DNA from 4 places in the Cellulomonas sp. NPDC055163 genome. Region 2 is predicted to be linked to each of the others. Evidence: riboswitches for the same ligand, from Rfam matches in the RefSeq annotation. Region 2 holds a riboswitch; each other region holds the start of a gene.
What was found. A riboswitch is a leader RNA that binds a small molecule or an ion and turns the genes downstream of it on or off. The one in region 2 is predicted to bind S-adenosylmethionine.

Region 1 (7,731 bases), on a different contig from region 2:
GCTGGGGCTCACCAAGTTCGCGGACGTCAACCTCACCCAGCTCGTGACCGACCGCCCGCAGCGCGACACCCTGGAGGTCCGCCTCCTGCCCGGCGAGCTCGACGGCCGCGCGATCGCCCGGCGCGCGGCGCTCGTCGAGGCCCTGCTGGCCCGGTGCCTCGACGACCGCCCGCTGCCCCGGCCGGGGGAGCGGGCCGTGGACGACCCGGCCGCGGCGCTCGACGACCTCCTGGGGGTCCACCGATGAGCACGTGGCTCCGGGTCGTCGCACCCGACAGCGGCGCCGTGCCCACCGTCGCGCCCGGACCGGGGACGCGGCCCGCACCTCCGGCCGGTCCCGCCCACCCGGCGCGCCCCGACCTCGGACCCGCGCGTCCCGCGAGCGCGCTCGACGACGTCGTGCGCGCCCACCTGCCGGGCCTGCTCCGGTACGCGACGGTCCTCACGGGCGACGGGCACACCGCCGCGGACCTCGTCCAGGAGGTGCTCCTGCGCGCGCACGTCCGCTGGACGCGGATCGCCCTCATGGAGCGTCCCGACCTGTACCTCCGGCGCATGGTCACGAACGAGCACCTGTCCTGGCGGCGGCGCTGGCACGTGCGGACGATCCGGCCGGCGGCCGACGAGGTTCTCGCCGCGCACCTCGACCCCGAGGGCGACCACGCGCACCACGTCGTCGAGGACGACGCGATGTGGCGCCGGCTCGAGGCCCTGCCCCCGCGCCAGCGCACGGTGCTCGTGCTGCGCTACTACGAGGGTCTCGACGACCTCGAGATCGCGGGGGTCCTCGGCACGTCCGGGGCGACCGTCCGCTCGCACGCCTCGCGCGCCCTGGCGACCCTGCGCCGCACCGAACCCACGACCCGACCGGAGACGCGATGAGCGAGCACGTCCGAGCCACCGACGACCCCGGCCGGGGCCGTCCGCCCGGTGACCCCGGGCGCCCCCCGACCGACGACGAGCTCACCGCACGCCTGGCCCGGGCCCTCGCCGCGCGGGCGTCCGGCGCACCCGACCCGGCCGTCGTGGCCGCGCGCCTCGAGGCCGCGCTCGCCACGGCCGACCGCGCCGGGGCTGGCGAGCCGACGTCGCTCACCGAGTTCCGGCGGCGCGGCGGTCGCGTCGTCGTCGCGGGGGTCGTCACGTCCGCGCTCGCGGTCGCCGGCGCGGGTGCGGCAGCCGCCGCGGACCCCTACTCGGACGTCGCGCGCGCGGTCGAGAATGTCGCGCAGGCCGTCGGCCTCGAGTGGTCGGCCATGCCGGCGGGGTACACGCGCGAGCAGTACGACGCGTTCTGGGGCGCGGGCTACACGCCGGAGGACGTCGAGGCGCTCGCCGGGCTGTGGAGCACCGACGCCACGGAGACCAAGGCGCGCGCGGGGCAGATGCTCCTCGACGGCCTCGTCCCCCCGGTCCCCGAGGGCACCCGGACCGCGGACCCGGACCCGGACCCGGAGAGCGAGCCGCTCGACCCCGCGGCGTCGGAGGAGGACCGGGCGCGGGCGGCGTTCTGGGACGCCGGCTACACGCCCGAGGACGTGGAGGCGCTCAACGCGCTGTGGCGGAGCGAGTCGCTCGAGACCAAGGCGCGCGCGGGCCGCATGATCCTCGACGGCGAGCCCGTGCCCGTCGCGCCGGGGGAGTCGGTGCCCGGCGACCGGTGAGGCGCGCCGTCCCCGGAGTCGGACCCGCGGACGGCTCAAGATTCACCCGCACGCGCCGATGAAGGGGTGAGCAGCGTGACGGTGAACGCCGACCACCCGCGATCCCGCCGGTCCTGACCGGACGGCGACGCGCGTGGCGCACGGGGGTGCGCGGGCGTGCCGGCTCGCCCGGAGAGAGGGACGCAGATGAGCACCGACGACACCACCGCGCAGGGCACGGCGGCGCACGACGTCACCCCGCCGGAGGTCTCGCGCCGTCGGCTGCTCCGGATGGGCGGCATGGCCGTCGCCGGGGCCGCCGCTGCGACCGCGATCGGCTCGACCTCCGCGTCCGCCGCTGCGGGGGACCCGCTGCTCGCCGGGCGGGCGACCGACGCCGGCACGGCGGGGACGCGCCTGACCGCGACGAGCACGGCACCGGCCCTGTCGCTCGCCAACCCGACGGGCGCGCAGCTCCGGCTCGAGCCGTCCGACCCGGCCGGGTGGACACCGCAGGTCGGCGAGATCAAGAACACCGCCGCGGGTCCGCTCATCGGGCTGGACCGCGACGGCACGGGCGTCGAGCGGGGCTACCTCGTGACGAACCTCGACCTGCAGGACCTCGTCTCGTACCTGCCGATGATCTACGCGCCCGCGCCGACGCGCGTGCTGGACACCCGCTCGGCGGAGGGGCGCGCGTCGATCGTCGGGCGCACGCCGGGCGCGCTCGACGCCGCGGGCCGCATCGTCGGGGGCTCGACGATCGACCTCGCGCTGCACACCGCCACGGGCGACCTCGACGTCGCGAGCGTGTTCCTCAACCTGACCGTGACCCAGGGCGCCGCACCGGGCCACGTCATCATGTGGCCGTACGGCGTCGACCGGCCCGGGACGTCGTCGATCAACTACGGCGCGAACCAGGACGTCGCCAACTTCGCCGTCACGGCCGTCGGCCTGTTCCAGGGCCGTCCCACGGTCCGCCTCTTCGCGACGACCACCGTGCACCTCCTGGTCGACGTGACGGCCGTGTACGGCTCGTTCCCGGTCACGTCCACGGGGGCCGCCTCCGTGCGCAGCCCGCTCCTGCCCGAGCTCCGGGCCGACCTCCAGGGCTGACCCCGCCGGGCGGCCGGTCCCGCCGTGCACCTCCTCCCGACCCCGGGCGCGACGCCGCGCCCGGGGTCACTCCGTCGTGCCGACGACCCGGGGCCGCCGGCCGTGGACACGACGTCCAGCATCTGAGCATTTCCGCGAAACCGTTGACCGCTCACGTGATGGTGCTAGGTTCCCCGCACCACGGTCCCTGGGCCGGGGTAGGTCACGAGCTCCAGCGCGTAGCCCCGGCTGGCTGGACGGCAACCCTCCGCACGGCGGGGTGCCCCGGGTGAGGACCTGGTCGCGGGCGGCAGCGCTCTCGACAACGATGCGCCACCGGGTCGGCACGGGCCGACCGGATGAAGGAGACGACGAGATGAGCGGGCGACCCACCGCCGCCGGACCGGACGCGCGACCGCGCACGTCCTGTTGTCCGCCGGGTGGCAGCCGCGCGCTCACCTGCTGTCGCAGCGCGCTCGCCTGAGCACGACCTCCTCGTGACCGGGCGGCACTGACCGCCCGCACCCTTCCCGCTGACACGTCCCGGGGCACCTCGCTGCCCGTCGCGACGTGCCGCCGCGCGCCCCGCGCGTGCTCAGCGGTCGACCCGCACGCCACGGGCTCCCGCGCGCCACCACGGCGCACCGCCCGGCGCACCCGTACCCGCAGAACGGAACGCCCATGACCCGCCCCGACCCGACCGCGAACCCGCCCGTGCACCTGGGGCTCGACCTGTCCGACGCCGGAGCGCACCCCGCCGCCTGGCGGACCGTCGGCTCCGAGGCCCGCCGCCTGTTCGACGCCGAGCGGCTCGTCGAGCTCGTCGAGACGGCGCAGCGCGGAGCGCTCGACTTCGTCCTGCTCGACGACTCCTTCGCGCTCCAGCCGAGCCGGGAGACGACCCTGCGCGGACGGCTCGACGCGGTCCTCGTCGCCGCCCGGCTGGCGCCCCGCTCGCGGGGGATCGGGCTCGTCGCGGCGGTCGACACGACGCACACCGAGCCGTTCCACGTCTCGAAGGCGATCCAGACGGTCGACCACGCCAGCCACGGCCGCGCCGGGTGGCAGGTCGGCTGGTCCACGACCGACGAGGTCGCCGCCGCGTTCGGCCGCAAGCCCGCGCAGAGCGAGCCCGACGCCGTCGCGGAGGCCGACGAGGCCGTCGAGGTCGTGCGCCGGCTCTGGGACAGCTGGGAGGACGACGCCGAGATCCGGGACGTCGCGACCCACCGGTTCGTGGACCGCGCGAAGCTGCACTACGTCGACCACGACGGCATCCACTTCGCCGTCAAGGGCCCGTCGATCACGCCGCGCTCGCCGCAGGGTCAGCCGCCGGTGGTGGTGCGTGCACAGTCGACCGCGTCGCTCGCGCTCGCTGCCCGGCACGCGGACGTCGTGCGCATCCGCGCCACGAGCCAGTCCGACGCGGCAGCCCGCCGGGCCGAGGTCCGTGCGGCCGCCGCCGACGCCGGGCGCGACCCCGGGTCGCTGCGCGTGCTGGTCGACGCGCTCGTGGTCCTCGGCCCCGACGAGGCGAGCGCCCAGGCACGCCTCGACCTGCTCCAGTCGCTCGAGGGCACGCGCTGGGAGACCGGATCGTTCGCGCACGTCGGCACGGCGCGCGGGCTCGCCCAGCTCGTCCAGGACTGGACCGAGACGGGCGCCGCCGACGGGTTCACGCTGCGCCCCGCGTCGCTGCACACCGACGTCGCGCAGATCGTCGACGAGGTCGTGCCGCGGCTGCGCGCCGGCGGGCTGTTCCGCTCCGCGTACCCGGGTGCGACGTTCCGCGACACGCTCAACCTGCGCCGGCCCGCCAGCCGCTACTCCGCCGCGATCGCGTGACCGCGATGACGAACCGGCCGCGCAAGCAGATCCACCTCGGCGTCCACTTCCCGGGCGTCAACAGCACGACCGTCTGGACCGACCCGCGCTCGGGCAGCCAGATCGACTTCGCGTCGTTCGAGCACCTCGCGCGCCGCGCCGAGGCGGCGAAGCTCGACTTCTTCTTCCTCGCCGAGGGCCTGCGCCTGCGCGAGCACAAGGGGCTGATCCACGACCTCGACGTCGTCGGGCGGCCCGACACGCTGCCGGTCCTCGCGGCGCTCGCGGCGGTCACGGAGCGGCTCGGGCTCGCCGGGACGATCAGCACGACGTTCAACGAGCCCTGGGAGATCGCGCGGCAGTTCGCGACGCTCGACGTCCTCTCGGGCGGGCGTGCGGCGTGGAACCTCGTGACCTCTCCGGACGCGTTCACGGGCGCGAACTTCCGGCGCGGGGGCTTCCTCCCGTACGCCGAGCGCTACGAGCGCGCGGCGGAGCTCGTCGAGGTCGCGCGCGCCCTGTGGGACTCGTGGGACGACGACGCCGTGGTCGCGGACGCCGAGGCGGGGGTGTTCCTGCGGCCCGGCGCTGTGCGGCCCGTCGAGCACCACGGCCGGCACTTCGACGTGCGCGGGGAGTTCACGACGCCGCGCGGCCCGCAGGGCCACCCGGTGCTGTTCCAGGCGGGCGACTCCGCGGAGGGCCGGGACTTCGCGGCCCGTACGGCGGACGTCATCTTCTCGATGCACTCGACGTTCGACGCCGGTCAGGCGTTCTACCGCGACGTCGCCGCACGGCTCGCGGACGCCGGACGGCCCGCGGGCTCGCTCAAGATCCTGCCCGCGACGACGGTCGTGCTCGGCGGCACCGACGCCGAGGCGCAGGAGCGGGCGCGCGAGATCCGGCTGCAGCAGGTCCCGGGCCCGACGGCGATCGCCTTCCTCGAGCAGGTGTGGGGCACCGACCTCACCGCGTACGACCCGGAGGGCCCGCTCCCGGACGTCGAGCCGGACGTGCAGGCCGACGGCGTCACCCGGGGACGGGTGCGGCACGTCAAGGACCCGCGTCCCGTCGTGGCCGAGTGGCGCGCCCGTGCCGCGGCGCACGGCTGGTCGATCCGCGAGCTCGTCATCGAGGTCACCTCGCGCGGGTCGTTCGTCGGGACCGCGCAGCACGTGGCCGACGAGATCGACCGCTACGTGCAGGCCGACGCGAGCGACGGCTTCATCCTCGTGCCGCACCTGACCCCCGGCGGCCTCGACGACGTCCTCGACGAGGTCGTGCCGCTGCTGCAGGAGCGCGGCTCGTTCCGCACCGAGTACGGCGGCCCGACGCTGCGCGACCACCTCGGCCTCGCCCGTCCCGCCGTGACCGACGGGGACCGCGCCGCTGCGGCGCTCGTCGGCTGACCACCACCGCACCCCGAGAGGACCACTCATGACGAGCACCACGACCCGACCCGGCACCTCGGCCAGCACAGCGCCCGCTGCGCACGACCCGTCGGCCGCAGCCCCGCTCGCGTGGACGCGCTGGCGCGCCGAGCGCGAGCGTGCCCTGACGGAGCCGCACGGCTGGCTCACCCCGGTCGCCCTGCGCTGGCTCGCCTCGCGGCCCTCGCCCGTCGAGGGCGTCCCCGGCACGTGGTGGACGGACCCGGCCGGCCACGTGCACCTCGTCGCCGAGCGCGCGGACGGGCTCGTGCTCACCGGCGCGGACGAGCCCCTCGACGGCACTGCCGACTTCGCGGTCCCCGAGGGCGGGTCGCAGGTCGTGGCCCGCTTCCGGCCGGCCGGGCGTCCGGCGGACGACCCGCGTGGCGAGCCCGCCGACGTGGCGGTCGAGCTCGTGCGCCGGACGGGCCGGGACGCGCTGCGGCTCCGGGACGCCTGGGCGCCCGAGCGGCTCGGCTTCGACGGCGTCGCGACGTTCGCCTACGACCCCTCCTGGGTCCTCGACGCCCCGGTCCGCTGGTACGACGAGCCGCAGCCCGTGACCGTCGGCGCCGCCCAGCCGCGGCTCGTCCACCACGTGACCCTCGTCGGCGAGGTCGACCTCGTGCACGGCGGCACCGTGACGACGCTGCGCCTCACGGGCGCGCCCGGCGGCACGGACGCGACGCTGCTGCTCACCGACGAGGCTCCCGGCACGGCACCGTGGCGCGTGCTGCACGTCGAGCGCCCGGCCGGTGCCGCGGCGACCGTGCGCCTCGACCTGAACCGCCTGCTCAACCTCCCGTTCGCGTTCAGCGACCACGGCACCTGCCCGGCGCCCGTCGCCGGCAACCACGTGCCGTTCGCGGTCGAGGCGGGCGAGCGCGCGCCGCACAGCGCCGGCGCGGCGACGGCGTTCGCGGGCACCGGGGCCGGGCGATGACGACGACCACGGCCCGACCGGCCGACGTCGGGGCCGGGCCCGTGGACGAGCGGACGCCGATCGCCGAGCGGACGCCGACCGCCGGCACGGGCGCGGTGCGCGAGGTGCGGTCCGTGCACCTCGACGACCCGCTGGTTCGCCCGCTGCTCGACGAGCTCGCGCACGAGTACGCGACGCGGTACGCCGAGCACTTCGGCGTCGACGCGCTGCGCGCCGAGATGGCCCGCTACCCCGCGCACGAGTTCGCGGCACCCGACGGCGACCTCGTGCTGCTGCTCGAGGACGGGGCCCCGGTCGCCGGCGGAGCGTTCCGCCGGCGCCTCGAGCCCGAGCTCGGGCACGCCGGGCTGCTCGCGCGGAGCGACGCGCGCGCCGCGGACGGCACGCCCGCCGTCGCGACCGCCGAGCTCAAGCGCATCTGGACCGCGAGCACGCACCGCCGCCGGGGCCTCGCCCGCGTCGTCCTCGCTGAGCTCGAGGAGCGTGCCGCGCGCGCCGGGTACGTGCGGGTCTACCTCACGACCGGTCCGCGGCAGCCCGAGGCCGCCGCCCTGTACCTGCGCACGGGCTACACGCCGCTGTTCGACCCGGCGGTGCAGCCGTCGGGGCCGCTGCCCTTCGAGAAGTGGCTGGGAGAGACCTCATGAGCACCGTGTCGCTGCCCCAGGACGAGTCGCGCCAGCTCGTCGCGCCGCCGCCGCTGCGCCCGGACGGGCCGCCGCAGGACGGGGACGGGGACCCGGGGGGCGGCGGGCTGCCCGGCGCGCCGGGCGCGGGGTCCTCGCCCGGGGCGACG
Region 2 (7,731 bases):
GCGTCACGGCGCGTCCCGCCCGAGCACCTCGGGCGGGACCTGCCGCGGCCGTCCGCCCGGTCACCCCGGGTCGCCACGCCGCACCCCAGCACCTCGGGCGGGACGCGCCCGTGCCATCCCCCGGTGCCCCCCGGGGTCGGCGCGTCGCGCTCCAGCACCTCGGGCGGGACGTGCCGCGGCCGTCTCCGCACTGTCGGCCCCGGCGCGGGCCCAGCGGGCGGCCGCACGCCGGAGACCCTGCGGACGCAGGACGGCTCAGCGCGGTGCTCCTGCGAGGCGTGCGAGCAGCCCGTCGCGCACCGCGGGCCACTCGTCGGCCAGCACCGAGAAGTAGGCGGTGTCGCCGCGCGAGCCGTCGGGCGCGACGCGGTGGCTGCGCAGCACGCCCTCCGGGACCGCACCGAGCCGCGTGATCGCCGCGACCGAGCGGGTGTTGCGAGCGTCGGCCCGCAGCGCGACGCGCTGCATCCCCCACTCCTCGAAGGCGTGCCGCAGCATGAGGTACTTGCACGCCGGGTTGGTGGACGTGCCCCACCAGCGCGGCGCGAAGTACGTGTGCCCGATCTCGACGCGGGCGAGCTCGGGCGCGAGGTCGTAGAACGAGGTGCTGCCGCGGACCTCGCCCGTCCCGGCGTCGAGCGCCGCGAGCGCGACGCGTCCCGGTGCCGCGACGGCGGCCTCGACGTGCGTGCGCATCGCGTCGACCCCGCGCGGGACGGGGGTCGACATCCCGGCCCAGATGCGGTCGTCGACGAACGCCGCGAGGCCTTCCGCGTGCTCGGGGGCGAGGGGGACGAGGCGGACGCCGAAGCCGTCGAGCGTGAGGTCGTGGAGCACGCTGCACAACCAAGCACACGGGCCGGGCGGCGGGCGACCTCTTTCGTCCCGCGATCAAGCCGCCGGCTCAGGCCCGTGGTCACCCGGCCGCACGACCCCCGCCCCCGGAACCCGCCGACGCACCGCGGCCCGGCCGGGGCACGCGTCGACGCACGACCCCCCACTCGCGTCAGCCCGTGCGCTCGGGCCGAGTCTGCCTACAGTGGACCAGGACCTGGCACGCGCGCCGCTCGGGAGCACGACCTGCTCACCCGGCCGGCGTCCTGTGCCGACGGTCAGCGGTCGCGCCGATCGAGGGGGGTAGGCGCATGAGGGGTACGAGCGCGCCCTCGCCCGGTCGCGCACGGTGGTCCGACGGGGACGCCCGGGCCGGCGCGCCTGCGTCGGGCGCCTGGCCGGTCGGCACCTACGTGGCCGTCGCACTCTCCGTGCTCGTGCTCGCCACCACGCTGGGCCTCGGGTACGCCTACCAGACGAACGCCCAGCGGGCCCGCGAGCACGCGACCGCCGACCTGCGCGCCGACGCCGAGCTCGCCGCCTGGACGGTGACGCAGTCGGTCGTCTCGGCGCGCGCGCAGGTGGAGTCGCTCGTCGCTGCGCCGGGCCTGGCCACTCTGCTCGACGACGGCCCCGGGTGCGTCCTGCCGCCCGCAGGGGCGACGATCCTCACCGAGGTGCGCGTGTCGCTCGTGACCGGCGCCGGTGACGTCGCGTGCACGTCACGGCCCGAGCAGACGCTCGCCGCACCCGGGCTGCACGCCGGGAGCGAGTGGCTCACCCGCACGCTCGGGACCTCGTCGACGCAGGTCCTGTGGGGTGCGCAGGACCCCGCCACCGGGCGCCCCTCGATCGTCGTCGCGCGCGCGTTCGCGTCCGACGACGCCGGGGGGCGGGCCGCGGCGGTCCTGTTCCTCGACGTCGGGACCGTCGCCGGCGACCTCGGCTCGATCCTGGGGCTCGGCACCGACTCCGTCATCGGGATCGTCGACATCGGCACGGGGCGCGTCGTCTCCGCCTCCGGGCGGGACCCTGCGGCGCTCGTCGGGGCGGTCGTCGACCCGACGCGGCGCTCCGGCGAGACCGACGCGCCGGACGGCGTCGCGCGGCTGTTCGCCTCGGCGGACGTCCAGCCCGCGGGGTGGCGCGTGTACCGCGGTGTCGATGCCGCGTCGGTCGTCGCCGACGCACGGCAGACCCTCTCGACCTTCGCCGTCCTCGGTTCGCTCGCCCTGCTCGCCATCGTCGTGCTCGGGTGGCTCGCCCAGCGCCGGGTCGCCCGCCCGCTGCGCGCGCTCACCGCCGCGGTCACGGGCGCACGCACCACCGGCTCGGCGGCGGCCGCCCAGGTCGAGGTCGCCGGGCCCGCGGAGCTCCGGCAGCTCGCGCGGGAGTTCACCACGCTGCTCGACGTCCGCGCCGGCCACGAGGCGCGCCTCGCCCACCAGGCGACGCACGACCGCCTCACCGGGCTGCCCAACAAGGAGCTGCTGCGCGAGCGGCTCGCCCGGGCGCTCGACGGCACGAGCGGCGCCCGCGTCTCGGTGCTGTGCGTCGGCCTCAACCGCTTCCAGACGATCAGCGACAGCCTCGGGCACGACGGCGCCGACCGGGTGCTCGTCGAGGCCTCGGCGCGCCTGAGCTCGGCGCTGCGGCCCGGGGACCTGCTCGTGCGCGAGGGCGGGCACGACTTCATGGTGCTGGGCCGCGACCTGACCGTGGACGGCGCGGTCGTGCTCGCGCAGCGGCTGCTCGCGGCGCTCGCCGAGCCGGTCGACGTCGGGAGCGCGGGCATCGTGCTGACCGCGGCGATCGGGATCGCGCCGCAGGACCACGACTCGGCGCCCGAGCGGCTGCTGCGCGAGGCCGACACGGCGATGGGCCGCGCGCGCGAGCTCGGCATCGACTGGGCGGTGTTCGACGCGTCGATGCAGCGGCGCGCGACGCGCTACCTCGAGACCGAGCAGGCGCTGCGCCGCGCGCTCGCCGACGGCGAGCTCGTCGTGTTCTACCAGCCCCTCGTCGAGGTCGCGTCGGGCCGGATCACCGGCGCGGAGGCGCTCGTGCGCTGGCTGCACCCGACGCGTGGGCTCGTCGCGCCGCTCGAGTTCGTGCCGGTCGCCGAGGAGACGGGCCTGATCTCGGCGGTCGGCGAGGTCGTGCTGCGCACCGCGTGCGACCAGGCCGCCCGGTGGTGCGTCGACGGGCACCCGCTGCGGATCTCGATCAACGTCTCCGGCGCCCAGCTCCAGGACGGCGCGTTCGTGCCGCTCGTCGCCGACGTGCTGCGCGAGACGGGGCTGCCCGCCGAGCGGCTGTGCCTCGAGGTCACCGAGTCGACGCTCGTCCGCTGGGCGACGCACGGGCGCGAGAGCCTCGACCGGCTCCGCGCCACCGGGGTGCAGCTCTCGGTCGACGACTTCGGGACGGGCTACTCGTCGCTGTCCTACCTGCAGGACCTGCCGATGTCCGAGCTCAAGATCGACCGCTCCTTCGTCGCCCGACTCGCGCGCGACGCCCGCGACCTGCACCTCGTCGAGGCCGTGCTCGGCATGGCGCGGGCGCTCGGGCTCGGTGTGGTCGCCGAGGGCGTCGAGTCGCCGGACCAGCACGCGATCCTGCGCCGGCTGGGCTGCGACCGGGCGCAGGGGTTCCACTTCGCGCCGCCGCAGACGGCCGCCGCGTTCGGCCGGCTGCTGCGCGAACGGGACAGCCGGCCGGACCTGGAGCCGACGCGCGCGTGAGCCGGCCCCGGTCCCGTCAGTCGACCACCGGGCGTCGGTCGGTCGCCGGGCGTCAGTCGATCGCCGAGCGTCAGTCGATCACCGGGCGTCGGTCGATCACCGGGCGTCAGTCGATCGCCGGGCCGCACGCCGCCGCCGTCGCCGCGAGGCCGTCGAGGCCGTGCAGCGGGATGAGCGGGCGGGTGTCCTGCGCGACGACCCAGCAGCCGTCCTGCACCGCGTAGCGCGCGCCCGGACCCTCGGCGAGGAACGCCGCGACACCGGCGACGAGCCGGTCCACGGCCTCCGAGGGCGTGCCGACCCCGACGGACGCGCGGATGGCGCCGTCCGTGGCGCCGAGGTGCCGGAGCAGCGGGTGCGCGCAGAACCGCCCGTCGCGCACGCCGATCCCGTGCTCGGCGGCGAGGTAGGCGGCGACGAGGCCCGGGTCGTGCTCGCCGACCGTGAAGGTCACGACCCCGACGGGCTCGCCGGAGTCGGGCCAGATCCGCACGACCCGCACGCCGTCGAGCGCCGCGAGGCCGTCGACGAGGCGCGAGCGCAGCGCGGCCTCGTGCGCCTCGAGCGCCCCGGCGGGCAGGTCGGCGAGCACCTCGCAGGCCTCGGCGAGCGCGATCGCGCCGACGACGTTCGGGGACCCGGCCTCGTGGCGGGCGGGCGCGGGCTGCCAGATCGTCCGGTCGGCGCGCACGTCGCGCACCGCGCCGCCGCCCGCGAGGTACGGCTCGCCCGCGTCGAGCCAGTCGCGCCGGCCCACGAGCGCCCCCGCACCGAACGGCGCGTACGTCTTGTGCCCCGAGAACGCGACGTAGTCGACCCCGGTCGCGGCGAGGTCGAAGCCGCGGTGCGGGACGAGCTGCGCGCCGTCGACCACGACGCGTGCGCCCGCGGCGTGGGCGAGCCGCACGACCTCGTCGAGCGGCAGCGCCTCGCCCGTGACGTTCGACGCCCCGGTGACCGCGACGAGCGCGTGCGGGTGCGCGGCGAGCTCGCGGGCCAGCACCTCGAGGGTCTCGGCGACGGTGCCGGCGATCGGCACGACCGTGGACGCGCGGTCCGGGCCCTGACCCCACGGCAGCAGGTTGGCGTGGTGCTCGACGTCCAGCACGAGCACCCGGCCGGGGGTCCCGTCGGCGCCGGCGGGGACGACGCCCGCGAGCAGGTTGAGCGCGTCGGTCGTGTTCCGGGTGATGATCGCGACGTCGTCCGCGCGGGCGCCGACGAACCGGGCGATCGTCTGGCGGGACGCCTCGTAGAGCGCGGTGGAGACCTGCGAGAGGTAGCCCGCGCCGCGGTGCACGGACGCGTAGAGCGGCAGGACCTCGGTGACGCGCGCCGCGACGGCCTCGAGCGCGGGGGCGCTCGCCGCGTAGTCGAGGTTGGCGTAGGTGCGGCTCGTGCCGTCGAGCAGCGGCACCTGCGTCGCGCCGCCGACGACGGGCAGGAGCCCGTCCAGGGGCGCGCGTGTCGTCGCACAGGTGGTGGCCTCGGTGATCACGGACATGGTGCTCCTCGACAGGTCGGTGGGGACCCGTGAGGAGGACCCCGCGCTTGCCGTCCGCCGATCGGCGGCACGGCCAGGTCGTCACCCGGGGCACCCCACCGCGGAGGAGGGTTGCCGGCCAGCAAGCCGGGGCTTCGTGCTGGCACTCATGACCTGGGTCGAGAATCCCCGGGGAGGACTGCCGGTGTCAACGGGTGGGCATTGCGTCTCGCATGCCGGACAGCCTGGGGTCGAGGCTTGGACGGCAGCCGCACGTGAGCCTACGATCACCGTCACCATCCAGAGCGGCCGAGAGATCTGGCTCGACGACGCCGCAGCAACCCGCAGGCACCACGTGCCTGGAGCAGGGTGCTACCGCCAGGACCGATGGAGGCGACATGAGCGACGCACCCGACCCGACGACCGGGACCGGCGGCACCGGCGAGCCCGGGCCCAGCACCCCCGAGCCCGAGCGCCTGCGCTACCGGCTCCTGACCGGGCCCGACGACCGCAGCTTCTGCGAGCGCGTCAGCGCCGCGCTCGACGAGGGCTACGTGCTGCACGGGGGCCCCGCCGCGACGTTCGACGGCACCCGGGTGGTCGTCGCGCAGGCGGTCGTCCTGCCCGACGCGACCCCGGCGACCGGCGCGTTCCCCACGCCGCGCGCCCAGGTGCTCCCCGCATGAGCACCGGCGGCTACGCGGGTGACCTGACCCCGCAGCAGGCGTGGGACCTGCTGGAGCACGACGAGCGCGCGCTGCTCGTCGACGTCCGCACCGACGGCGAGTGGACGGCGATCGGCGTCCCCGACACGTCCACCACCGGGCGCCCCGCGGCGTTCGTGCAGTGGGTCGACGGCACCGGCCGGCCCAACCCGGCGTTCGTCGACGAGCTGCGCACGAGCGGCCTCGAACCCGGCGACGAGCGGCCCGTCGTCTTCCTGTGCCGCTCGGGCGTCCGGTCGGTCGGCGCCGCGAAGCTCGCCACCGCCGCGGGCCTCGGCCCCGCGTACAACGTGCTCGACGGGTTCGAGGGCGGCGTCGGCCCGGACGGGCAGCGCGGGGCGACCGGCTGGCGCGCGGCCGGGCTCCCCTGGCGGCAGCGGTGAGCGCCCGCCGCACGCCCGGACCGTTCGACTGGGACGACCGCTCGGTCGACCGCAGCACCCTGCGCCCCGACACGCTCGCGGTGCGCGGCGGGCTCGTGCGCACCGAGTTCGGCGAGACGTCGGAGGCGCTGTTCCTGACCCAGGGGTACGTGTACGGGTCGGCCGGCGAGGCCGAGTCGGCGTTCGCCGGCGACGTCGACCGGTTCCTGTACTCGCGCTACTCCAACCCGACGGTCTCGACGTTCGAGGAGCGGCTGCGCCTGCTCGACGGGGCCGAGGCGGCGTACGCCACCGCGACCGGCATGTCCGCGGTGTTCACGGCCCTCGCCGCGCTCGTGAGCACCGGCTCGCGCGTCGTCGCGTCGCGGGCCCTCTTCGGGTCGACCGTGGTGATCCTCGACGACATCCTGGCGCGGTGGGGCGTCACCACCGACTACGTCGACGGGCACGTGCTCGCCCAGTGGGAGGAGGCGCTCGCGACCCCGACCGACGTCGTGTTCTTCGAGACGCCGTCCAACCCCATGCAGGACCTCGTCGACATCGCCGCGGTGAGCCGCCTCGCGCACGACGCGGGCGCCGTCGTGGTCGTCGACAACGTCTTCGCGACGCCCGTCCTGTCACGGCCGCTCGAGCACGGCGCCGACGTGCTCGTCTACTCCGCGACCAAGCACATCGACGGCCAGGGCCGGGTGCTCGGCGGGGCGATCCTCGGCTCCGAGGAGTACGTGCACGGCCCCGTGCAGACGCTCATCCGCAACACGGGCCCGTCGCTCAGCCCGTTCAACGCATGGGTCCTGCTCAAGGGCCTCGAGACGCTGTCGCTGCGCGTGCGCCACCAGACGGCGTCGGCGCTGCGCGTCGCGACGTGGCTCGAGCAGCACCCCGGCGTCGCGTCCGTGCGCTACCCGTACCTGCCCTCGCACCCGCAGCACGAGCTCGCGCTGCGCCAGCAGAGCGGCGGCGGGACCGTGGTGACGCTCGACCTGGCCGTCCCCGAGGGCGCGTCCGTCGACGACTCCAAGAAGGTCACGTTCGGCGTGCTCGACGCGCTGCGGATCGTCGACATCTCGAACAACCTCGGCGACGCCAAGTCGATCGCGACGCACCCCGCGACGACGACGCACCGCAAGCTCGGTGCTGAGGGCCGCGCGAAGGTCGGGATCGGCGAGGCGACCGTGCGGCTGTCGGTCGGGCTCGAGGACGTCGAGGACCTGGTCGAGGACCTCGCGCAGGCGCTGGAGCCGCTCGCGGGCTGACCCGTCCGCTCCGCTCCTCGGCGAGCCGTGGGTCGGCGTGGACGAGCCGTGGGTCTCCTGGGCGAGCCGTGGGGCGGCCTGGCGTCCGCGTCCGGACGCCGGGCCGACCGGGCACGAGGCCGACCGGACGCGAGCGCCGCGCACGCAGGTCCCCGTCCGGCCCTGCGTCGTCCGCAGCGCGCCGGCCGGGCGGCGGCGTGAGCGTCAGGCGACCGGCGCGAGGGCGCGCAGGTGGTCCACGCCCGGCCCGTCCGCGAGCGGCACGAGCACGACGCCGTCCGCGCCGACCTGCCGGGCGAGGTCCAC
Region 3 (7,731 bases), on a different contig from region 2:
GTCTCGAGCAGCCGCTCCTGGACCTCGCGGACGACCTCCGTGCGGGCCTCGGGGTCGGGCACGGTGAGCTGCTCCTGCAGGAGCGCCTCGAGCTCCGGGTCCGCGACGCGGTAGTAGTTCGTCGCCGCCGACGAGTACTGCGTGCGCAGGACGTCGCCGTCGGCGCGGCTGAGGTTGCCCCAGGCGGCGTCGAACTGCCCTGCCTTGAGCCGCTCGGTGAACTCGGGGACCGTCCCGCTCCACAGGTTCACGCCGATGCCGACGTCCTTGAGCTGCTGCTGGATGAGCTCGAGCGACGTCTGGTTGGGCCCGAAGTTCGAGATCCAGACGACCTCCAGCTCGAGCGGCGCCCCGTCCTTGGCGAACAGCCCGTCGCCCTCGCGCACCCAGCCGGCGTCCTCGAGCACCTCGGCGGCCGCGTCCGCGTCCGTGGTGATGTCCGCGCTCAGGTCCGCCGCACCGGGCGTGGTGTGCGAGAGCGCGCTGCTCGCGACGGCGAAGTCCTCGGTGAGCGCGGTGTCGCGCACGACGTCGCGGTCGATCGCGAGCGAGACCGCCTCGCGCACCGCCGGGTCGGCGCCGAGCGCGCTCGCACCGTTGAACGACAGGCCGAAGACGATGCCCGGGTTGGCGCGGGTCACGAGCCCGAGCCCGGCGTCGCGCACGCCCGGGACGTCGGACGGGGCGATGCCGCCCGCGACGTCGACCTGCTCCGACGTCAGGCTGCCCGTGCGGACGCCGGCCTCGGGCAGGACCTGGAACGTCACGCCGTCGAGGTGCGCCGCCCCCGTGTTCTCCCGGCCGTCCGGACCCCACGCGTAGTCCGCGCGCGCGGTCAGCACGGTCTCGACGTCCTTGGTGTAGTGGTCGAGCACGAACGGCCCCGACGCGACGACCGCCTCGCCCGACGCGCGGTCGGCGAACGGCACCGCGAACGTCGACTCGCCCAGGATGCCGAGCGTGACGGACGACGCGGCCTGCGGGAACGCCGCGTTGGGGCGGCTGAACCTCACCTCGACGGTGTGCTCGTCGACGACGACCGACTCCTCGTAGCCGGCGAGCAGCGGAGCGGCCTGGCTCAGCGCCCCGGCGGCGACCGCGTCGTCGAACGTGCGCTTGACGCTCTGCGCGGTCAGCGGGGTGCCGTCGGAGAACGTCACGTCGTCGCGCAGCGTGAACGTGAACGAGGTCGCGTCGGCGTTCGCGGTCCACCCCGTCGCGAGCCACGGGCGCAGCGTGCCGTCCGCCGGGTCCTGCCAGAGCAGCGAGTCGACGAGCTGGCGCGTGACGTACCAGGTGTCGTTGCCCGAGCCGGTGCCGGACGGGTTGAGCGAAATCGGGTCGTTGCCGATCGCGAAGGTCAGCGACCCGCCCGCGACGGGCTCGCCGGACGTGCTCGGGGCCGCCGCCGGCTCGGCGGCCTGCGAGCCGCACGCCGCGAGCGCGAGGACGAGCGCCGGGACGGCCAGGGCGGCGAGCACCCGGGGGCGGGCGGGGAAGGACGGTGCGTGCATCAGGGGTCTCCAACGGTGCGAGGGGTGGGGGTTCGGGGGTGGGGTCGGCGGCCCGGCGCGCTCGGCGCCGCGCCGCACGGACACGTCACGAGGCGGTCCCGCGTGCGGCGGAGGCGGCGAGCGCGCGCCGGCCGGGGATCGCGCCGAGCAGCTCGGCGGTGTACGGGTGCTCGGGCGAGGCCAGGACCCGCTCGACCGGCCCCTGCTCGACGGCGACCCCGCGGCGCATGACGACGACGTCGTGGGCGACCTGCCGCACCACCGCGAGATCGTGCGAGATGAACAGGTAGCTCACCCCGAGCCGCGCCTGGAGGTCGGCCAGCAGGTCGAGCACCTGCGCCTGCACCGAGACGTCGAGCGCCGAGACGGGCTCGTCGAGCACCACCGCGGCGGGCTCGAGCGCGAGCGCCCGGGCGATCGCGACGCGCTGGCGCTGCCCGCCCGAAAGCTCGGCGGCACGGCGCCCGAGGGCCGACCCCGGCAGCGCGACGAGGTCGAGCAGCTCGGCCGCACGCTCCCGCCGGGTGCGCCGTGTGCCGACAGCCGCCACGCGCAGCGGGTCGGCGACGATCTGCTCGACCGACCAGCTCGGGTTCAGCGACGCGTACGGGTTCTGGTACACGACCTGGACCCGGCGCCGGGCCTCGCGCAGCGCGCGCCCCCGGGCGTGCGTCACGTCGACCCCGTCCACGAGCACCTGCCCGGACGTCGGCTCCGCGAGCCGGACCGCGAGGCGCGCGGTCGTCGACTTGCCCGACCCCGACTCGCCGACGAGCGCGACGGTCCGGCCCGGGAGCACCCGGAAACCCAGGCCGTCGACCGCGCGCAGCGTGCCGCCGCCCGCGGCCCGCGAGAGCGCGAAGTCCTTGACGAGGTCGCGGACCTCGAGGACCGGGACGGCGGGGGACGCGGCGGTGTGCGGCAGCAGCACGTCCGCAGGCAGCGCCTCGGCAGGTGCGCCGTCCGCTGCGGTGCGGGGCAGGGTGCGCGCGCGTGACGTCCGCAGGCTCGGCGCCGCAGCGAGCAGCGCCTGCGTGTACGCGTGTCGTGGCCGGCCCAGCACCTCGTCCGGCGTCCCGGCCTCGACGACGACGCCCTGCGACATCACGACGATCTGCTGCGCGCGGTCGGCCGCGACGCCGAGGTCGTGCGTGACGAGCAGCGCGCCCGTCCCGGTCCCCGTCGTGACCCGTTCGAGGTGGTCGAGGATCTGGCGCTGCACCGTGACGTCGAGCGCGCTCGTGGGCTCGTCGGCGACCAGCAGACCCGGCCCCGCGACCATGGCGACCGCGATGAGCACGCGCTGCCGCATCCCGCCCGAGAGCTCGTGCGGGTACTGCTGCGCGCGCACCTCGGGGTCGGGCAGGCCCGCCCGGCGCAGTGCCTCGACGGCCTCGACGCGCGCGGTGCGGCGGTCCGCGAGCCCGTGCACGCGCAGCACCTCGGCGACCTGCTCGCCGACGCGCACCACGGGGTTGAGCGAGACGGTCGGGTCCTGCGGGACGAAGCCGACCCGCAGCCCTCGCAGCGCGCGCAGCTCACGGCGCGGGGCCGCGAGCAGGTCCCGGCCGTCGAGCTCGACGCGGCCCGCGGTGACGTGCGCGGCGGGCGCGAGCAGCCCGACGACCGCGTGCGCGGTCGTCGACTTCCCCGAACCGGACTCCCCGACGAGCGCGACTGTCTGGCCCGCCTGCACCGTGAGCGAGACGCCGCGCACGGCGTGCACGGGCCCGCGGCGTGTCCGGTACTCGACCGCGAGGTCGACGACCCGCAGCAGCGGCGCGCTCTCCGGGGCGCCCGGTGCGCCGCCGGCGGGCGGGCCCGGGCGTGCGCTCGCCTGCGCGCTCACCGGTGCGCCCCGAACCGGGCGTCGAGCGCGCGCGAGAGCGTGTTCGCGGACAGGACGGTGCACGCGATCGTCAGCCCGGGCAGGGTCGTGAGCCACCACGCGGTCCGCAGGTAGTCGCGCCCGCCGGCGACGAGCGCACCCCACTCCGGCGCGGGCGGCGGCTCGCCGAAGCCGAGGAAGCTCAGCGCGGAGATCGCGAGCACCGCTCCCCCGAGCTCGAGCGCCGCGAGCGCCGCCACCGGCCCCGACGCGTTCGGCAGCACGTGCCGCAGCAGCACCCCGGCGGGGCGGGCGCCGTAGGAGTACGCCGCCTCGACGTACGCCGAGCCGCGCACCCGCAGCACCTCGGAGCGCATGACCCGGGCGATCGACGCGACGCTCGCGAGCCCGACGGCGACCGCGACGTTGACCGTCCCGAACCCGAGCGCCGCGACCACCGAGAGCGACAGCAGCAGGCTCGGGATCGCGAGCAGGACGTCGACGCCGCGCATGAGCAGGTCGTCGACGACGCGCCCGGCGGTCCCCGCGACGAGCCCGAGCACCGAGCCCAGCACGAGCGCGAGCGCCACGGCGACGACCGCCCCGCGCAGCGTCAGCCCGGTACCGTGCACGACGCGCGTGAGCAGGTCGCGGCCGACCTGGTCGGTGCCGAACCAGTGCGCCGCGGACGGTCCGGTGAGCTTCTCGGCCGGGACGCCGTCGAGCGGGTCCCCGGGTGCGAGCACCGCGGGGGCGAACGCGGCGACCACGAGGACGACGAGCCAGAGCACCGCGAGCGCGAGGCCCGGACGGCGCACGGGTGCGAGCGCGGCGGCGCGGACGGACGCGACGAGGGTGCGCGATGGTCGGCGGGCCGGCGTGGCCTCGACGCCGTCGGCCCCGGTGGTCGCGGGCGCCGCCGGGCCGGGCGCCGTCGGGCCGGGCGCCGCCGGGTCGGGCGCCGTCGGGCCCTGCGCCGTCGAGTCGCGCGGGTCCGGGTCCGCCGCGCGCGCGGCGGCCGTCGGGTCCACGGCGGCGGTCGCCCCCGCCGGTCGAGTCTCGGTCCAGGTCATGTCGGTCACGCTCCTGCGGGTGCGGCGGAGAGGAGCTCGGCCGGTCGGTCGGGGGCCGGCACCCGGGCCCCGCGGCGGGCGGTCGTGCGCAGCCGGGGGTCGAGGACGGGGTGCACGAGGTCGACGGCGAGGTTGACGGCGACGAACACCACCGCGGCGAGCAGCACGACACCCTGCACGACGGGCAGGTCCTGCGCACCGACGGACGTCGCGGTGAGCCTGCCGAGCCCGGCGCGGGAGAACACGGTCTCGGTCACCACGGCGCCCGAGAGCAGCCCGCCGACGACGAGACCGGTCATGGTGAGCGCCGGCAGCGCGGCGTTGCGCAGCACGTGGCCGAGGTGCACGCGCGCCGGTCCGGCGCCCTTGGCCCACGCGGTGTCGACGAACGGCTCGCGCAGCGTCCGCCGCAGGCTCGCGGACAGGACCTGCGCGACGACGGCGCCGGTCGGGAGCGCGAGCGTCAGTGCCGGCAGCACGAGCGAGGCGGGGCCCTTCTGCCCCACGGCCGGGAAGAGCGGGAACGTGAACGAGAAGACCTGGACGAGCGCGAGCCCGAACCAGAACGACGGCACCGCGACGCCGAGCGGCGGGAGCGAGAGCAGCAGGCCGGAGAGCGCGCGGTGGCGGGTCGCGTGCGCGGCGAGCGCCAGCCCGCCGCCCAGGACGAGGGCGACGAGGAGCCCCGCGGCGGCGATCTGGACGGTCGGCCCGACGGCCTCGCCGAGCAGCTCGGTGACGGGGCGGCCGGTCGCGACCGAGCGCCCGAGGTCGCCGGTCAGCACCTGACCGAGACGCTGCACGTACTGCGCGGGCAGCGGGCGGTCGAACCCGTACTCGGCGCGCACCGCGTCGAGCTGCTCGGGCGTGACGTCGGAGCTGTCGCCGCCGACGAGTGCCGAGACGGGGTCGCCCGGCAGCGCGAAGAGCACGAGGAACGACACGGTGTAGGCGGCCCAGAGCACGCCCAGCGCCTGCGCGACGCGCGCGGCGAGGTACCGCGTCACCGTGTGACGCCGGGTGCGCGGGCACCCGAGGCGGGGCGCGGGTGGGCAGGACGCGAGGACATGGGGAGCTCCCTGGGGGTGCAGGAGGGGACGGCCGGGCCGGGGTGCGCACGGGCTGCGCGGGGCGCGCGGGTCGCGCGCCGACGTCAGGACGTCAGCGACAACAGGCGGTAGGGCGGACGGCGGGGCGACGCGTCGCGTCGTGCAGCACCTGCATGCCACGCCTCCCGCTCGTGCCCGGCCGAGGCCGAGGACCGTGCTTGCGCCGGAGGGACCGGCGCCGGGTCGTCACCTGGAGCACCCCGCCGCACGGAGGGTTGCTGTCCGGCAAGCCAGGGCTCGTGAACCGGATCTCATGACCGGGGAGAGGAGTACCAGGCCGTGCGCCTCAGGCCACCACTTCGACGGGATCTTCTCGCACTGTGAGATGAGTGACGGACCGGATCGCGCGTTGCGTCGGCGCGCCGTCCGGCTCGTCTCACGAAGTGAGAAGTTCGGCACGATGCGCTGGCCTTCGCAGCACGGGTTGCTATACCTCCGCCGAGGTCACGAGCACCAGCACGCAGGCCCGGCTCGCTGGTCGGCAACCCCCAGTCACGGCGGGGTGCCCCGGGACAGACCTGGCTCTCCCCCGCGGGAGGAGAGCAAGCGTGATCCACCGACCGAGGAGCTCCCGATGTGCCCGACTTCCCCGACCCCACCGGCCGACCGCGCACACGTGGCGGTCGCCCCGTGACCGCGCGGTCGCTCGACCAGCTCGAGCGCCTGCTCGTGCAGCAGGACGAGCCGCAGCTCTCGCCCGAGCAGTACAAGGCCGTGTTCCGCCGGCACCCCGCCGGCGTCGCGGTCATCGCCTTCCAGGGCCCCGCCGGCCCCGTGGGCTTCACTGCCACGTCGGTGATCTCGGTGTCCGCGGCACCGCCCCTGCTCGCGTTCTCCCTCGCGTCGACGTCGTCGTCGTGGCCCGCCCTGCGCGACGCGACGACCGTCGCCGTGAGCTTCCTCTCGGACGCGCAGGACCACGTGTCCGCGCGGTTCGCGACGAGCGGCGTCGACCGGTTCGCCGGCGACGGCTGGCGTGCGCTCGCGACCGGCGAGCCGGTGATCGACGGTGCGGTCTCCTGGGTCCGCGGCCGTGTGCTCCAGCGCACCCCGGTCGGCGACAGCTACCTCGTCGCGCTGCGGGCGCTCGAGCACGGGACGGACGCCGGCGCGTCGGCGCTCGTCTACCACGACCGCGCCTACCACCGGCTCGGGGACCACACCGCCATCTGACCCGCGCACCGCCCCGCCACCGTCCCGGTCCGGGACCGTGGTGGGGCCGATGCGCGGCCGCGCGGGACGAACCGGCCCTCGCGCAGAGGTCATGGCGACGCCGGGTGCGGCCTGCGCACGGCACCCGGCGTCGTCGACGTGCCGGTCGCCGGCTCAGGCGGCCCCGACAGGCGTGCGGGTCACGGCGGTGAACCCCGCCGCGCGCCGGTCGTCGCGCTCGGTCCACAGGTCGCTCGACACCTCGGCCTGCACGACCGGGACCACCTCCTCGGCGAACCGCCGCAGCACGTCCTCCTGGTGGTGCGGCTCCAGGAGGTGGTTGATCGACACCGACTGCAGGTCGTGCCGGAAGCTCGCGTGGTAGTCGAGGATCTTCTCGACGACGCGCTCGGGGGACCCGACGAGGGCCGGTCCCCGCTCGACGGCCTCCTCGATCGTGCGGAAGCTCGTGACCTTCCCGACGGCCCCCGGCTCGTGCCGGCGCAGGTCGGCGCGCGCGACCATGCCCTCGTAGATCGGGCGGAACTGCTCGATCGCCTGCTCGGTCGTGTCCGCGAGGAACAGCCCGCCCGAGCCCGACCCGACGTACGCGTGGGCCGGGTCGTGCCCGTGCGCCTCGTACTGCGCGCGGTACCGGTCGATGAGCACGCCGTAGTTCTCGCGTGGCTGGAGGGCGTTCGCGCTCACGACCGGGTCGCCCCACCGTGCCGCGAGGTCGACCGCGAACTGCGACGTCGCCGAGCCGTGCCAGATCCGGAACGGCCCCGCGAACGGCCGGGGCAGCGTCGTGGCGCGCTCGAGGTCAGGCCGGTGGCGCCCCGACCAGCTGACCTCCTCCTGGCTCAGCAGCAGGCGCAGGAGCTCGTAGTTCTCCTCGAGGTACTCGTACTGCTTCGTGATGTCGAGGCCGAGCAGCGGGTACTGGAGCGTCTCGTTGCCCTTGCCGATGACGATCTCGAGCCGCCCCCGGCTCAGCTGGTCGACCGTCGCGAGATCTTCCGCGACGCGAACGGGGTCGAGGAGCGAGAGCACGG
Region 4 (7,731 bases), on a different contig from region 2:
GCGGCGGCGATCACCCAGTCGGGTGAGCGAGCCGAGGCGTCCACGAGCTGAGGCGGCGCCGCGCGCTGTCGCGCGGGCGGTCCGGGGGAGGAGGTCGGGACGTCACCGTCCCGGCCTCTTCCGTGTGCAACCGTCCGAGGGCGTCGCGCCGCTCCGACGTGCGCTGACCTGCGCCTTCGCGCGCCGGACGCCGCCGCCACCGAGGCCGCCGCGCCTCCGCCGGCCGGACGCGACGTCGTTGTGTCGGTCAGGTGAAGACTGCACAAAAAGGGCAGCCGTGACTGTGGTCATAGCCCTACGCTCTGGCCCATGCCACTGCGCTCCCGCCGCCTCCCAGCGGCGCTCCTCGTCCTGTCCGCCGCCCTGTGCGGCTCCGCCCTCCCCGCGTCCGCAGCACCCGGCTCGACCGGGGACCTCCTGAGCGTCGGCCGCACCCTGCAGTACTCGAACGGCGTCACCGGGCTCTTCACGCCGACGGCGACCGGCACCTTCGACGTCGGGACGGGTGCTCCCGGGCGGGACACGATCACCGTGTCGGCCACCGGCGACAGCAACGCCGCGGCGCAGCTCACCATCACCGCGCCGCTCGACCGCCCCACGCTCGAGGTCGGCCACTACACGGCGACCGGTCCGGAGCCGACGGCGCAGGGCGCCGGGCTCACGCTCACCAAGGTCAGCAGCACCTGCTCCAAGGGCGGCGGCACGATCGACGTCCTCGACGTCACGCACGACGCGGACGGGCGGCTCACCGGGATCGCGCTCGACTACGCCGCGACCTGCGACCGTGACGGCTCCCTCATCGGCACCCTGCGGTGGAACAGCGACGAGCCGTACCGCCTGACGCTCGTGCGCCAGCCCGCGTACCTGCGGGAGCGGCCGGGCGTGGCCGCGAGCGCCACCGTCACGCTCAGGAACGCCGGGTCCGTCGAGCAGACCTACGGGACCACCGAGGTGGAGCCCGGCGCGCTCGGTGGCACGGCGGAGGTGACCCGAGACGGGTGCGCCGACGTGACGCTCGCGCCGGGCGCGAGCTGCTCGGTCGACCTCAGCGTCGTCTCCGACGGCAGCGACAGCTACACCGGGTTCGTGCGGACACCGGACCAGTCGCCCTCCGGTGAGGCGATCGCGGTCGTGCGACTGATCCCGGAGTTCGACCCGGCCGCCCCCATGAGCGCCACGCCCGGACGCGGGTCCGTCACCCTGTCGACGACCGAGCAGGGTGGCACGTACCGCGTGTGGCGGTGGGTCGGCGACGGCCGGCAGACCCAGGTGGCCGACGCCGTCGCGTTCCCGTGGACGGACACGGGCGTCACGCCCGGCACCACCTACTCCTACAGCGTGGAGCGGTTCGAGGGCGGCCTCCGGATGACGGTGGGGTCGGAGACCGTCACGGCGCGCCCCCTCGTGCCCGCCGAGGGTGCCGCGGGCGAGTACGTGGCCGTCGACCCGGTGCGCGTGGCGGACACGCGCGACGGGACCGGCGTCCGCAAGGGCGCGGTCGGCCCCGGTGAGACCATCACGGTCGATCCCGCTGCCACGGGCGACATCCCCCGCACCGGCGTCACGGCTGTGCTGCTCAACGTCACGGGCACCGGACCGACGGCGGCGACGAGCGTGCGCGTGTGGGCCGCGGGAACGCCGATGCCCGGTACGTCCTCGCTCAACCTCGCACCGGGTCAGACGCGGCCCAACCAGGTCGTCGTCCCGGTCGGGGCGGACGGGCGGATCGCGCTGAACAACGGGCAGGGCAGCACGCACCTCCTCGTCGACGTGCAGGGCTTCTACTCGACGGCTGACGGCGAGGAGGGTGGCGGGTACCACCCGCAGGACCCTGCTCGCGTGCTGGACAGCCGGCAGGGTATGGGTCCGTTCGCGCCGTCCGAGGAGCGCTGGGTGCCGTTGACCGGCGTGCCCGACGACGCGACAGCCGTCGACGTGAACCTCACGGTCACGGACCCGGCTCGCGAGGGGCACCTCGTCGCGTGGTCCGGGGACGGTGCGGCGCCGGGTGCGTCGCACGTGAACTTCGTCGCCGGCCAGACCGTCCCGAACCACGCCGTCGTCCCCGTCGCGTACGACGAGGACGGCAGGCCGGGCATCGCGATCCGCAACAACAGTGCGGGCCTCACGCCTGTGCTCGTCGACGTCCAGGGCTGGTACGACGACGGCGGCCGCGCGGACGGGCTGCGTTTCGCCCCGACGACGCCGACCCGGATCGCGGACACGCGAAGCACGGACAAGCCCCTGGGCGGCGGCGGGAGCGTCCCCGGTCCGGACGTGGTGCTGCCCGCGGGCGTCGCGCACGTCGTCAACGTGACGGCCATCGGCACCTACTACGCGGGCCACCTCGTCGCGTGGAGCGGCGAGGGCACGCAGCCGACGACGTCGACGGTCAACTTCGTCGCCGGGGAGACGGCGGCGAACCTGGCGACGGTGCGTGCGTCCTCGAGGAACCGGATCGCGGTGACCGCCGTCCACGGAGCGCCCGTGCACGTCGTCGTCGATCACGTCGGGGTCTTCTACTGATCGGCTGACCGCACGACAGCACACCGGTGACAGGGCCGGGAGCCACGCGCTCCCGGCCCTGTCGGGGTCCGGTGGCCCGACGAGGGCGGGACGTGCAACGCCGCAGGGCGCGGACCCCGAGAGGTCCGCGCCCTGCGGCGTCTCGTCGTGCTGCTGCCCGGTCGGCTCAGGCGAGCGTCGCCCGGACCGCGCGCGTCGCGGCGAGGATGCTCTCGAGCGACGGCGTCACCTCGGCGTAGCGGCGGGTCTTGAGGCCGCAGTCGGGGTTGACCCACAGCTGGTCGAGGTCGATGGCCTTGACCGCCGCGGTGAGCAGCTCCTCGACCTCGTCCTCGCCCGGCACGCGCGGGGAGTGGATGTCGTAGACGCCGGGGCCCACGGCGCGCGGGTACCCGGCGTTGGCGATGTCCGCGAGGATCTCCATCTTCGAGCGGGCGGCCTCGATCGAGGTCACGTCCGCGTCGAGGCCGTCGATCGCGCCGACGATCTGCCCGAACTCCGAGTAGCACAGGTGCGTGTGGATCTGCGTGTCGGGGCGCACGCCGGCCGTCGAGAGGCGGAACGACCGCACCGACCAGTCGAGGTACGCGGCGTGGTCCTTCTCCTTGAGCGGGAGCAGCTCGCGCAGCGCCGGCTCGTCGACCTGCACGATCGCGATGCCGGCCTCCTCGAGGTCCGTGATCTCGTCGCGCAGCGCGAGGGCGACCTGGTTCGCGGTGTCGCCGAGCGGCTGGTCGTCGCGCACGAAGGACCACGCGAGGATCGTCACCGGGCCGGTGAGCATGCCCTTGACCGGCTTGCTCGTGAGCGACTGCGTGTACTGCGTCCAGCCGACGGTGATCGGGGCCGGGCGGGAGACGTCGCCCCAGAGGATCGACGGGCGGGTGCAGCGCGAGCCGTAGGACTGGACCCAGCCGTTCTGCGTCACGGCGAACCCGTCGAGGTTCTCCGCGAAGTACTGGACCATGTCGTTGCGCTCGGGCTCGCCGTGCACGAGGACGTCGAGGCCGACGCTCTCCTGGAGCTCGACCACGCGGCGGATCTCCGCGCGCATCTCCTCCTCGTACTGCTCGGTGCTGAGCTCGCCCTTGTCGTGCGCGGCGCGGGCCTTGCGGATCTCCGGCGTCTGCGGGAACGACCCGATGGTCGTCGTGGGCAGCGGCGGAAGGGCCAGGCGCTCCGCCTGGGCGGTCTTGCGCTCGGCGAACGGTCCGCGGTTGAACGCGTCCTCGGTGAGCGAGGCGACGCGCTCGCGGACCTCGGGGCGGACGACGCCGGGCGCCGCGGCGCGCGAGCGGACCGCGTCCGCCGCCTCGAGCAGCTGCGTGTGGACGGCCTCCCGGCCCTCCGCGAGGCCCTCGGCGAGCGTGACGATCTCGGCGACCTTCTGGTCGGCGAACGCGAGCCAGGACTTCAGCGTCGCGTCGAGCGCGGGCTCGTCGTCGAGCGTGTGCGGGACGTGGAACAGGGACGTCGACGTGCCGGCCGCGACCTGCGCCGCACCGAGCGTCTCGAGGCGCTCGAGCACCTCGAGCTTCGCGGACAGGTCCGCGCGCCAGATGTTGTGACCGTCGATGACACCGCCGACGACGACCTTGCCCGCGAGGCCGGGCACGGCGGCCGTGGGGGCGGCGCCCCGGACGAGGTCGAGCGCGACACCCTCGACGTCCGACGCCGCGACGACGTCGAGGCTCTCCGCGAGGTCCGCGTAGGGCGCGGCGACGAGGATCGCCGGGCGCTCGGGGCGGGCGAGCTCGGTCGCGAGCACGGTGTACGCCTGCGTGAACGCCTCGCGGACGCGGTCGAGCGGGACGTCGAGCGACTCGGAGACGAGCGCGGGCTCGTCGAGCTGGACCCACGTGGCGCCGGCCTTCGCGAGCTCGCGGAGCACCGTCGCGTACACGGACAGCAGGTCCGCGAGGCGGTCGAGCGGGGAGAAGCCCTCGGGCGCGGTCTCGGTCGGCTTCGCGAGCGCGAGGTACGTGACCGGGCCGACGAGGACCGGGCGCGTCAGGACGCCGTCGGCGAGGCCCTCGACGAACTCGCGGACCGTGCGGTCGCTCGCGTAGCGGAACTCCGTCTCGGGGCCGATCTCGGGGACGAGGTAGTGGTAGTTCGTGTCGAACCACTTGGTCATCTCGAGCGGCAGGTCCTCCCCGCGGCCGCGGGCGACCGTCGAGTACCCCGCGAGGTCGAGGCGGCCCTCGGCGTCGACGAGGTCGGCGAAGCGGGCCGGGACGGCACCCACGAGGTTCGTCGCGTCGAGCACCTGGTCGTAGAACGAGAACGCGCTCGGGATCGCGGGCACGTCGGTGCGCAGGCCCAGGCCGGCGAGGTGCGTGCGGGTGCGCCTGCGCAGGTCGGCGGCGACCGCCTCGACCTCCTCGGCGGACGTCTTGCCGGCCCAGAACGCCTCGATGGCCTTCTTGAGCTCGCGGCGGGGACCGATGCGCGGGTAGCCGAGGATCGTCCCGGCGGGGAACTCGGGCAGCCCGGAAGCGGCTGTGGCGGGGGTGGTGCTCGTCATCGTGGGTCCTCGATCAGTTCGTGGGGGCGGGGACAGGGCTGGGTGAGCCGGCCTGTGGCCTGGGGGCCCGGTCGGGAGCTGTCGGAGCTCCGCCGCCGAGGTGTGCACCCTCGAGCAGGTCCAGCGCGGCGTGGTGGGTGTTGAAGGTGTAGACGTGGACGCCGGGTGCGCCGCCGTCGAGCACGGCGTTCACGAGGTCGACGCTCGCGCGGATGCCGACACGGTGACGCTCGGCGTCGTCCTCGACGGACCCCAGGCGCTCGAGCAGCGGCCGCGGGACGGCGACGCCCGTGAGCGCCTCGACCCGCAGGAGCCGGGCCGGGTCGGTCGTCGGGATGATGCCGGGGATGATCGGGATCGTGACGCCGGCCTCGCGCGCCTCGGCGACGAGCTCGAGGTAGCTGCCCGCGTCGAAGAAGACCTGCGTGATCGCGAAGTCGGCCCCGGCCTCCTGCTTGGCGAGCAGTGCCGCGACGTCCTGCGCGCGGGTGCTGCCCGTGCCGGCGTTGCCGCGCGGGAAGGCGGCGACGGCGATCGACAGGGGACGCACGGTCGCGCGGACCTTCTGCGCGAGGCTCTGCCGGCAGCGACGCTCCTCGATCTCGCGGAGCAGCGCGACGAGCTCGCTCGCGGTCTCGAGTCCCTCGGGGTGCGGGCGCCAGTCCGGCTGGTCGGCCGGCGGGTCGCCGCGCAGCGCGAGGAACGACCGGACGCCCTCGTCGAGGAACTCCTCGACGACCGCGGTGACCTCGGCGCGGGACGTCCCGACGCAGGTCAGGTGCGCGATCGGGTTGAGCGACGTCTCGCGCAGCAGGCGGCGGACGAGCCCGCGCGTGGTGTCGCGCGTCTTGCCCGACGCCCCGTACGTCACGGAGACGAAGTCGGGGCGGGCCTCGCCGAGCGCCTGGATCGTCGCCCACAGCTTGGGGGCGGCGTCCGGGTTGCGCGGCGGGAACAGCTCGAACGAGACCGTCGGCCGGTCGACCGGTGCGACCAGCTCCCGTGCACCCGGGGCCGTGCGCACGGCGGCGACGGTCGGGGAGTCGCGCGGGGCGGGGGGTGCGTCGGGCGCGGCGTCGGTCACGGGCGCGCTCATGAGGCGGTCCGGCGCGGGGTGGCCGCCCGGGAGGGTCGCGGACACGGGGACGTGCACGTCATCGTCAACTCCATCGAACCTGGCGGAAGCACCCACACCCTCGAGAGAGGGGGGTTGCTGCGGCGTCGACGAGCCAGGACTCTCGGCCGCTCTGGATGGTGAGCCGAGCATAGGGCCGGTCCCGCATGCTGAGCAATGCCTCTCACCAACCGAGATGGGCGCGTCCACCGCTGGGCGGTCTGCCGTGCGAGCCGCGCCCGGGCGGAGGCGACGAGGTGAGGTGCGGGTCGGGCGAGGTGCAGTCGGGCGGCGAGGAGCGGGTCGGGCGATGTGCAGGCCGGGCGAGGTGCGGGTCCGGCGCCGGCCGGGTCAGGCGATCGAGGCTACCGGGGTCGGGGTCCGCATCGGCCGTGCCGCGACGTGCCCCTGCCCGGCGACGTCGACCGCGACGCTCGTCAGCCGCGCCGAGCCGTCCGGCTCGACCTCCACCGTGGAGACGGACGCGTTGGGCAGCGGCACGAGACCGACCTCGTCGACCGTCGCGAGGTAGGCCCCGAGCGCGAGCCCGTGCCCGACGACGAGCACGTGCCCGCCGTCGTCGTGCTGCGCGGCGATCCGCGCGAACACGTCGCGGGTCCGGTGCATGAACTCGGCGCCGGGCTCCCCGCCCGGCAGGCCCGGGTGGCGGCCCGCGAGGACCTCCGTGACGAGGTCCGGCCACGCGGCGACCTCGTCGAGCACGCCCTCGTGCTTGCGCTCGTAGATGCCGAAGCTGTACTCGAGCAGCCCGGGGTCGGTGCGCAGGCGGACGTCGGGGTGGTGGCGCAGCAGCTCGACGGCGGTCGCGACGGCCCGCCCCGACGGCGAGGACCACGCGGCGGTGAACGGTGTCCCGGCGAGGTGCCGGGCGGTGGTGCGGACGCCTGCGCGGCCGTCGCGCGTGAGCGGCGAGTCGCAGCGTCCCTGCATGATCCGGCGTGCGTTGAAGTAGGTGCGCCCGTGCCGGACGAGCGTCAGCGTGAGGGTCATCGGTGCCCTGCTCTCTCTCGGTGTCCCCTCCGACGCTAAGGAGCACGTGTGTCGGCCGGACGAAGACGGCGTGACGAACAGGCGACGATGTCCACCGGCGACGACGTGCCCGCTCAGCGACCGCTGACGACGTGCCGCTCAGCGACCGGTGACGACCGGGCAGCCCGCGAGGTGGTCGTCGACGAGGCCGCACGCCTGCATCGCCGCGTACACGGTGGTCGGCCCGAGGAAGCGGAAGCCGAGACGCTTGAGCTCGCGGGCCAGCGCCTTCGACTCGTCGGTCTGCGCGGGCACGTCGGTCCAGGTCGCGGGTCGTGGGCGTGCGCCGGCCACGGCGTCGGCGGGAGCGAACGACCAGACCAGCTCGTCGAGAGTCCGCCCGGCCTCGTGCAGCGCGAGGACCGCCCGGGCGTTGGCGATCGTGGCCTCGATCTTGGCGCGGTTGCGGACGATGCCCGCGTCCGTGAGCAGCAGGTCGACGTCCGCGTCGTCGAACCGCGCGACCGCCTCGGGCTCGAAGTCGGCGAACGCGGCGCGGAACGCGGGCCGCTTG

Region 1: another riboswitch for S-adenosylmethionine. It lies ahead of ACWFNE_RS07475 (LLM class flavin-dependent oxidoreductase); the one in region 2 lies ahead of ACWFNE_RS14365 (aminotransferase class V-fold PLP-dependent enzyme).
Region 3: another riboswitch for S-adenosylmethionine. It lies ahead of ACWFNE_RS07535 (ABC transporter permease); the one in region 2 lies ahead of ACWFNE_RS14365 (aminotransferase class V-fold PLP-dependent enzyme).
Region 4: another riboswitch for S-adenosylmethionine. It lies ahead of ACWFNE_RS02280 (methylenetetrahydrofolate reductase); the one in region 2 lies ahead of ACWFNE_RS14365 (aminotransferase class V-fold PLP-dependent enzyme).

The regions. Positions count from the first base shown of each region.
Region 1 is NZ_JBSGSU010000003.1:273,343-281,073, forward strand. It holds gene ACWFNE_RS07455 (amidoligase family protein) at 1-247, shown strand, start outside; gene ACWFNE_RS07460 (RNA polymerase sigma factor) at 244-882, shown strand; gene ACWFNE_RS07465 (hypothetical protein) at 879-1,664, shown strand; gene ACWFNE_RS07470 (hypothetical protein) at 1,851-2,759, shown strand; SAM riboswitch class IV at 2,960-3,073, shown strand; gene ACWFNE_RS07475 (LLM class flavin-dependent oxidoreductase) at 3,420-4,583, shown strand; gene ACWFNE_RS07480 (NtaA/DmoA family FMN-dependent monooxygenase) at 4,589-5,971, shown strand; gene ACWFNE_RS07485 (DUF1684 domain-containing protein) at 6,000-6,935, shown strand; gene ACWFNE_RS07490 (GNAT family N-acetyltransferase) at 6,932-7,582, shown strand; gene ACWFNE_RS07495 (amino acid ABC transporter permease) at 7,579-7,731, shown strand, end outside.
Region 2 is NZ_JBSGSU010000006.1:389,023-396,753, reverse strand. It holds gene ACWFNE_RS14375 (GNAT family N-acetyltransferase) at 256-837, opposite strand; gene ACWFNE_RS14370 (putative bifunctional diguanylate cyclase/phosphodiesterase) at 1,146-3,578, shown strand; gene ACWFNE_RS14365 (aminotransferase class V-fold PLP-dependent enzyme) at 3,685-5,082, opposite strand; SAM riboswitch class IV at 5,121-5,236, opposite strand; SAM riboswitch class I at 5,355-5,455, shown strand; gene ACWFNE_RS14360 (DUF1737 domain-containing protein) at 5,460-5,747, shown strand; gene ACWFNE_RS14355 (rhodanese-like domain-containing protein) at 5,744-6,169, shown strand; gene ACWFNE_RS14350 (O-succinylhomoserine sulfhydrylase) at 6,166-7,425, shown strand; gene ACWFNE_RS14345 (hypothetical protein) at 7,630-7,731, opposite strand, start outside.
Region 3 is NZ_JBSGSU010000003.1:288,151-295,881, reverse strand. It holds gene ACWFNE_RS07550 (ABC transporter substrate-binding protein) at 1-1,514, opposite strand, end outside; gene ACWFNE_RS07545 (dipeptide ABC transporter ATP-binding protein) at 1,600-3,363, opposite strand; gene ACWFNE_RS07540 (ABC transporter permease) at 3,360-4,415, opposite strand; gene ACWFNE_RS07535 (ABC transporter permease) at 4,421-5,422, opposite strand; SAM riboswitch class IV at 5,674-5,783, opposite strand; SAM riboswitch class IV at 5,967-6,079, shown strand; gene ACWFNE_RS07530 (flavin reductase family protein) at 6,155-6,697, shown strand; gene ACWFNE_RS07525 (LLM class flavin-dependent oxidoreductase) at 6,851-7,731, opposite strand, start outside.
Region 4 is NZ_JBSGSU010000001.1:537,974-545,704, reverse strand. It holds gene ACWFNE_RS02295 (Hsp20/alpha crystallin family protein) at 1-51, shown strand, start outside; gene ACWFNE_RS02290 (hypothetical protein) at 310-2,526, shown strand; gene metE (5-methyltetrahydropteroyltriglutamate--homocysteine S-methyltransferase) at 2,693-5,053, opposite strand; gene ACWFNE_RS02280 (methylenetetrahydrofolate reductase) at 5,067-6,149, opposite strand; SAM riboswitch class I at 6,217-6,311, opposite strand; gene ACWFNE_RS02275 (histidine phosphatase family protein) at 6,519-7,178, opposite strand; gene ACWFNE_RS02270 (DNA-3-methyladenine glycosylase I) at 7,317-7,731, opposite strand, start outside.